Regions from separate parts of the Marichromatium purpuratum 984 genome, predicted to be linked through region 2. Evidence: predicted binding sites of a transcription regulator. Region 2 holds the regulator's gene; the other holds the start of a gene.
What was found. Region 2 encodes FliA, which starts transcription of late flagellar genes. Its sites were predicted from a motif close to GCTAAAGTTNNNNNNNNNNCNGCCGATA; they were not measured.

Region 1 (3,616 bases), 1.6 Mb from region 2:
CCGCATCCATCTCAGCCTCGGCCGCAAGATCGGCCTGGCCCTCACCGTCATACTCGCCTTCATGCTGCTGATCGCGCTGATCGGCTGGAGCGGACTACAACGCACCGACAAGGTTCAGCAGGCGCTGATCAAGAGCTTCGAGCAGTCCAACTTCCAGTTGGTCAAGGAGATCGACCATCTGGTCTGGGTCAACGACCTCGGACTCAGCCTGCTGCTCGACCAGCCCTTCACCGGCGAACTCGACTCGCACCGATGTGACTTCGGCAAGTGGTACGACAGCCTGCGCGACGACCCGAGCTATGCGCGCTACCCCGAAGCGTTCCGCGCCGCCTTCGACACCATCGCGGTCCCGCATCGCGCCGTCCACGAGTCGGCCAAGCGGATCAACAGCGCACTACAGCGCGGCGATCACGACCAGGCGCTGCGCATCTATCGCAACGAGACCCTGGCCTATCTGCAGACCCTGCGTCATCTGTTCGGGGTGCTCGAGGAATCGCTCCAGGCTCAGCAGCAGGAGAGCATCGCCATCTCCACCGAGACCAGCCAACTGGCACGCTGGAGCATGCTCGGCGCGGCCAGCATCGCACTGGTACTGGCGGCCCTGCTCGGGGTGCTGCTCACCCGCCTGGTGGTCCGACCGGTGCGCGCCACCACCGCGCGACTGCGTGACATCGCCGAGGGCGAGGGCGACCTGACCCAGCGTCTCGAGGTCCATGGCAACGACGAGATCGCCGATCTCTCGCACGCCTTCAATGCCTTCATCGCGCGCATCCACTCGCTGGTCAGCCAGGTCGCCGGTGCCGCCAGCCAGCTCTCGAGTGCCGCCGAACAGCTCTCCGGGACCAGCACCGAGAGCCGCGAGCACGTCGCCCGGCAACAGCACGAGGTCGAGCAGGTCGCCACCGCGATGCACGAGATGGCCTCGACCGTGGCCGAGGTCGCACGCAACGCCGCCGAGGCCGCGCAAGCGGCTCAGAACACCGACGACGAGGCCGAGGCCGGCAGCGCCGTGGTCGGCGAGGCCAACACCACCATCGATGCGCTGGCCCTCGAGGTCGAGCGCGCGGCCGAGGCGATCTCGCGCCTCGCCGCCGACAGCGAGGAGATCGGCAAGGTGCTCGACGTGATCCGCGCCATCGCCGACCAGACCAATCTGCTCGCACTCAACGCCGCGATCGAGGCGGCACGCGCCGGTGAGCACGGGCGCGGCTTCGCGGTGGTCGCCGACGAGGTGCGCAACCTCGCCAGTCGCACCCAGGCCTCGACCACCGAGGTGCAGGAGATGATCGAGCGGCTGCAGGGCGGCGCGCTCGGCGCGGTCGAGGCGATGGAGCGCGGGCGCGCCAAGGCCGGCGAGGGTGTCGCCCAGACCACGCACGCCGCCGAGTCCTTCCAGACCATCACCCAGTCGATCGGCACCATCACCGACATGAATGCCCAGATCGCCAGCGCCGCCGAGGAGCAGTCCGCGGTCGCCGAGGAGGTCAACCGCAGCGTCTCCAACATCAACGACGGCACCGCGCACGCCGCCACCACCTCGGGCCAGATCGCCCATGCCAGCGAGGCCCTGGCCGCGCTCGCCCTCGAACTCCAGACCCTGCTCGGGCGTTTCCATATCTGAGCCGCCAGCCGCCAGCCGCCAGCCGCCAGCCGCCAGCCGCCAGCCGCACGGATTGAACCGCAAAGCCGCGAAGCACGCGAAGTGAATGATGTGTGATGTCGGCGTGAGGCCACAGACGGCGCGGGTCCGCACCCACTGGCGGCTGATCGCTGGCGGCTGGCGACTTATTCCCCTTTGCGTCCTTGGTGTCTTGGCGGTTCAAAATCCTGGTATCCGGATTCAAGAACCTCTTGCCGCGGCCGTTACTCAGGGATGGAACAGACTCGCCCCGGAGGCCCAGAGATGATCTCGCTCCACTCATCCGTCTCGCAGCTCCAATCGCTCACGACCCTGCGCTCGGGTAGCGGCGCCTCCGGCTCGTCGGCAACGACGCCCAGGGGTAACGCCGAAACCGGCTCGCAGCAGCAGGTGCTCGAGCGACTCGCCGCGCACATCCCCGGCATGGACGCCGATGCCGTGGGCAAGCTCGACGCCAAGGACTTCACCCCGGAGAAGGTCGCCAACCGCATCGCCGACGCGGTGGCCACCGGGCTGGAGAGCGCCCGCGCCCGTGGCCGCTCCGAGGCCGAGGTCGAACAGCTCTATCAGCAGGCCGTCGAGGGCGCACGCAAGGGCTTCGAGGAGGCGCGCGAGATCCTCTCCAACCTCGACATGCTCCAGGGTAAGGTCGCCGAACAGCTCGACGAGACCGAGCAACTGACCTTCGCCGCGCTCGATAGCCTGGCTCCGAGCAACGCAAGCAAACCGACGGACTTCGTTGCGGTGGTTGGTGCAAACGAACGCTTCCAGTATGCGGAATCGCTCTCGCTCGAGATCAACACCCGCGACGGCGACACCGTGCGCATCGACTTCAATCATCAATTCGACCACAGCCAGTCTGCGATGGTCGCGAGCGACGGAGAAACCGATCAGATCAAATACTTCAATATCTCTCGCACCAGTAGCGAGACGAACTACGGTTTCAGCGTCAAGGGTGATCTCGACGCCGAGGAACTCGATGCCATCCGTAACCTGGTGCAGGACACCAGCGAGCTGGCCAACACCTTCTTCCAAGGCGACGTGCAAGCCGCCTTCGCCCAGGCCGGCAGTCTCTCGTTCGACTCCAGCCAGCTCTCGCACATGGACCTCAACATGCGCTCGAGCGCGAGCTACTCAGTCACACAGGTACAGCGTTACCAGGAGACCCAGCAGCTCGGTGACATGGGGCGCGGTCAAGACATCAGCCGCAAACTCGATGACATGCTGAGCCAGATGCGGGAGACCTTCTCGCAGCCGCTCCTCAACAACGTTATCGAGGACGTCCCCTCCGCTGGCGCCGATCTGATGCGGGGCTTGGTGGAGCAGGACAGTCGCTTCATCACCGCCGAACCACGACAGCAGGATGACTATCGCGCACAGATGACCCAGCTACTCGATACCATCGCACCGGGGCGCGCTCGCGCCGATGACTGAGGACTACTCGGGCAGGTTGGGTGGATCCCAATCGTCGACCGACTCACCGGTCGCGCACGCTACACGCCATTGCGTGATCCGTTCGCACCGCGCGTGGCTCGCGGCGGTCAATTCGGCGGCGAGATCACGCACCGCCGGCGTCGTAGCGCGCGCGGCTTGCGCGGCGTAGAAGTCACGCTGCCGCGCCGCGTCCCTGATCCCCAGCTCCAGCACTCGAGCGACATCCATCAGGTAATCGACCTGCTCGAGATCACCACCGAGCACCAGCTCGGTGCCACCAACACTCCAGTCGAATTCCCAAGGGGCGAGACACGGCAGCCCCACGCCCTGCGTACGAGCCTCCACCCGCGCCACTTCTCGACCGGCGAACTCGGCCAGACGGCGGAACGCAGCAGCCGCCGGCTGGTTGTGATGCAGCGCCATCCCGGCGGCGAGTTCGGTATAGCGCTCGTGGCTGGCGTGTTCGAGTTCGAGCGCGTGGGCGAGCAGCGCCGCGAGTGAATTCGCCGGCTCCGGCCCCGCGCTCATGCCAGCAACCCCGAC
Region 2 (3,616 bases):
GGTGGCCACCGTGGGGCAGGGCGATGCCGCTCCGGCAAAGGCATGATTGAGCGAGCAGGAGTACGACCATGAGTGTGAGGCGCTATACGGCACGGGACATGCGCGACGCGATGCGCCAGGTGCGCGAGCTGCAGGGACCGGATGCGGTGATCCTGTCGAGTCGTCGGGTCGATGGCATGCTGGAGGTGATCGCCGCGCTCGACGAGGGCGATCAGGCCGCTGCGCCGGCACCGACGGTACCGACCCGTGCGCCACACCGCGAGCGCGCGAACGCGCCCGAGGTGCGTGCTCCGCGCCCGGCGGTGCCGGCGACCGCGACCCTGCCCACTGACCCTGAGATCGCGGCGATGCGGCGCGAACTTTGCGATCTGCGCAGCCTGCTGGTGCAGCACCAGAACGCCAGCGAGTCGGCGCGCTGGGCGGCGCGTCATCCGCTCGCCGCCGAGCTGGTGACGCGACTGACCGGCTGTGGTTTCACCGAGAAGCTCGCGCGCAGTCTCGCTGGCGGGATCCTCGAGGAGACCTCGGTCGAGAGCGCCTGGTCGCGGCTGCGCGCGCGGCTCTCGGCGGCGATGCCGACGGCACAGTCGCCGGTGCTCGACCAGGGTGGCATGCTGGCGCTGGTGGGGCCGACCGGGGTGGGCAAGACCACCACCCTGGCGCGGTTGGCGCTGCGCCAGATCCGGCGCATGGGGCGCGACTCGGTCAGCCTAGTCTCACTTGACCGCCAGCGCATTGGCGCCTACAAGCAGTTGCAGGCATTCGGCCAGATGGCCGGGGTCTCGGTGATGTTGCTCGAGAACGAGCATGAGCTGGCGGCGTTGTCGAGTCGCGCCGGTGATGGCAGACTGATTCTCATCGATACGGCCGGGCATGCCGCGCGTGATGCCGCCGAGCGCCGATTGTTTGCGCAGGTGCGCGAGCGCATCGAGCTCGAGACCTGGCTGGTGATTGCCGCTACCCATCAGTCGATGGTGCTCAGACAAGTGCTCGAGGCGTTCCAGTCGAGCGAACCCTCGGCCCTGGTGTTGACCAAGGTGGACGAGACGGAACAGCTCGGCGAGACTCTGTCCGTGTTGATGGAGCAGCGGCTCGGTTTGATTTTTTATAGCGATGGTCAACGCATGACCGAAGATTTCCACAAGGTCGATACACTCTATCTCACCCGGCTGGCGCTCCAGGAGCGGGTCCACGCCATGCGCGCGCCGAGCGGCGCGCGCGCCTCTCTCGATGGTCTGGCAATGAACGCGATGCCGGCGTCCACGCGGACGCCTGGTGAACAGGGCGGTATGGTTCTGGAGTCGGTCTTGCCCTTCAGGACGCCCACCCATGCAACCGCCTAGCAGTCGGCTCAGGAGCATCGCCGTCGCCAGCGGCAAGGGGGGCGTCGGCAAGACCAATGTCTCGGTCAATCTCGCTGTCGCGCTCGCGCGCATGGGACGGCGGGTGATGCTGTTCGACGCCGACCTCGGTCTGGCCAACGCCGACCTGTTGCTCGGCTTGCGCCCGACCAAGACCCTGCACGATCTCGTCGAGGGGCGGGTCGAGGGGCTCGAGGAGGTGTTGGTGCAAGGCCCGCAGGGCATGCAGCTGGTGCCCTCGGCCTCGGGCATCGCCAGCATGGCCAATCTCAGCCCCGCCGAGCACGCCGGGCTGATCCGTGCCTTCAGCTCCTACCGTCAGCCGCTCGACGTGCTCATCGTCGATACCTCGGCCGGTGTCCAGGAATCGGTCACCGCCTTCTGCAAGGCGGTGCAGGAAGTGGTGGTGGTGGTCTGTGACGAGCCCGCCTCGCTCACCGACGCCTACGCGCTGATCAAGGTGCTGCACCAGGATCACGGCTTGCGTCGTTTCCGCATGGTCTGCAACATGTTGAGTTCGCCGGAGGCCGGTCGGCGCCTGGTGCGCAAGCTCTCGACCGTCTGTGCCCAGTATCTGCCGGAGGTGATGCTCGAGGCTTCGGGTATCATCCCGCTCGACGACAATCTGCGCCGGGCCGTGCAACGACGCGGCCCCGTGGTCGATCTGTATCCGGGCAGTCCCTCGGGGCGCGCCTTCACCGAGTTGGCGACCCGGGTCGACCGTTGGCCCATTGCCGAGACCGACCTGGGCGGCATCGGCTTTTTCGTCGAGCGGATGTTGCAAAGTGCCTGATGGCCCCGAAACGTCCATTGCAGGGGTATCCTAATCTGGTCGATCGGCCCGACGAGCTGGTTGCGGCCAATGTCGACCTGGTACAGCGTATCGCGCATCATCTGGCGGCGCGTCTGCCGCCGTCGGTGCAGCTCGACGATCTGGTTCAGTCGGGGATGGTGGGGCTGATCGAGGCCGCGCGCCAGTTCCAGGCAGGGCAGGGCGCGACCTTCGCGACCTATGCGACCATCCGTATCCGTGGCGCGATGATCGACGAGCTGCGCCGGGCGGACTGGACTCCGCGCTCGGTCCACCGCAACAGTCGCCGTATCGCCGCGGCTATCCGCGAGGTGGAGACGCGCGAGGGGCGCGCGGCGAGCGACGCCGAGGTTGCCGCCGAGCTTGAAGTCGGGCTGACGGATTATCATGCGATGCTGCAGGACAGCGCGAGCGCCAACGTCCTCGGCATCGAAGACCTCGGCGGTCCGGAGGTGGAGGCCGATCGCTGGCTAGCGGGGACGGAGGACTCGCCCCCGGAGCAGCTCGCTCAGGCGCAGTTTCGCCTGGCGCTCGCCCAGGCCCTGGGGAGCTTGCCGGAACGCGAGCGTCTGGTCATGAACCTGTATTACAACGAGGCGTTGAACCTGCGCGAGATCGGCGCCGTGCTCGGTATCACCGAGTCACGTGTCAGCCAGATCCGCAGTCAGGCCTTGCACCGCTTGCGCTCACGGTTGTCTGATTGGACCGGCGAGGGCAGTGAGTCGCTGTTGTGATCGATAAATCCGACAATTGACACTGGGAGTTCAGTGTGGACAAAGGCATGAAGATCCTCGTCGTGGATGACTTCTCCACGATGAGACGCATCATCAAGAATCTGCTGCGCGAGCTGGGGTTCAATAACACCATGGAAGCCGACGACGGTAGCACGGCTCTACCGATGCTCAAGAGCGGCGGCTTCGACTTCCTCATCACCGACTGGAACATGCCCAACATGGAGGGGATCGAGCTGCTGCGTCAGGTCCGTGCCGACCCTGAACTCAAGGAGCTGCCGGTGCTGATGGTGACGGCCGAGGCCAAGCGTGAGCAGATCGTCGAGGCGGCCCAAGCGGGTGTCAACGGCTATATCGTCAAGCCTTTCACCGCCGAGACACTGAAGGAAAAGATCGATAAGATCTTCGAGCGAGTCGCTGGCTAGGGGCGGGGTTTGAGCGACTGTCTCGCGCCGCGTCGGCCGTCGCCTCGTCGCCCGCCTCTGGTGCCGCATGGACTCAGCCCACTCCGGCATGTGCCTCCATGGTCGGCCCATCCATGCCTCGGGTAGCCTTTTCGTTCGGCCTGGGAACAATCGATGGACAATGACGAAACACGTTTGACCGCACAGCTGGCGCTTGCGCAGGAGCTGGTCGAACACCTCCAAAACGGCGATGAGGAAGGCGCGCGCCTGATCATCCAGCAGCTGCGCTTCCCCTACGAGCGCGAGCTG

Region 1: MARPU_RS13405 (DUF5610 domain-containing protein) is a predicted target of FliA. The motif match lies at 1,839-1,866, and genes of this name have one in related genera.

What each region holds. Positions count from the first base shown of each region.
Region 1 covers NZ_CP007031.1:3,088,779-3,092,394, forward strand. The annotation lists gene MARPU_RS13400 (methyl-accepting chemotaxis protein) at 1-1,621, shown strand, start outside; gene MARPU_RS13405 (DUF5610 domain-containing protein) at 1,904-3,073, shown strand; gene MARPU_RS16815 (ferritin family protein) at 3,077-3,601, opposite strand; gene MARPU_RS13415 (thiamine pyrophosphate-dependent enzyme) at 3,598-3,616, opposite strand, start outside.
Region 2 covers NZ_CP007031.1:1,526,551-1,530,166, forward strand. The annotation lists gene flhA (flagellar biosynthesis protein FlhA) at 1-46, shown strand, start outside; gene flhF (flagellar biosynthesis protein FlhF) at 69-1,343, shown strand; gene MARPU_RS06925 (MinD/ParA family protein) at 1,330-2,154, shown strand; gene MARPU_RS06930 (RNA polymerase sigma factor FliA) at 2,151-2,906, shown strand; gene cheY (chemotaxis response regulator CheY) at 2,954-3,328, shown strand; gene MARPU_RS06940 (protein phosphatase CheZ) at 3,482-3,616, shown strand, end outside.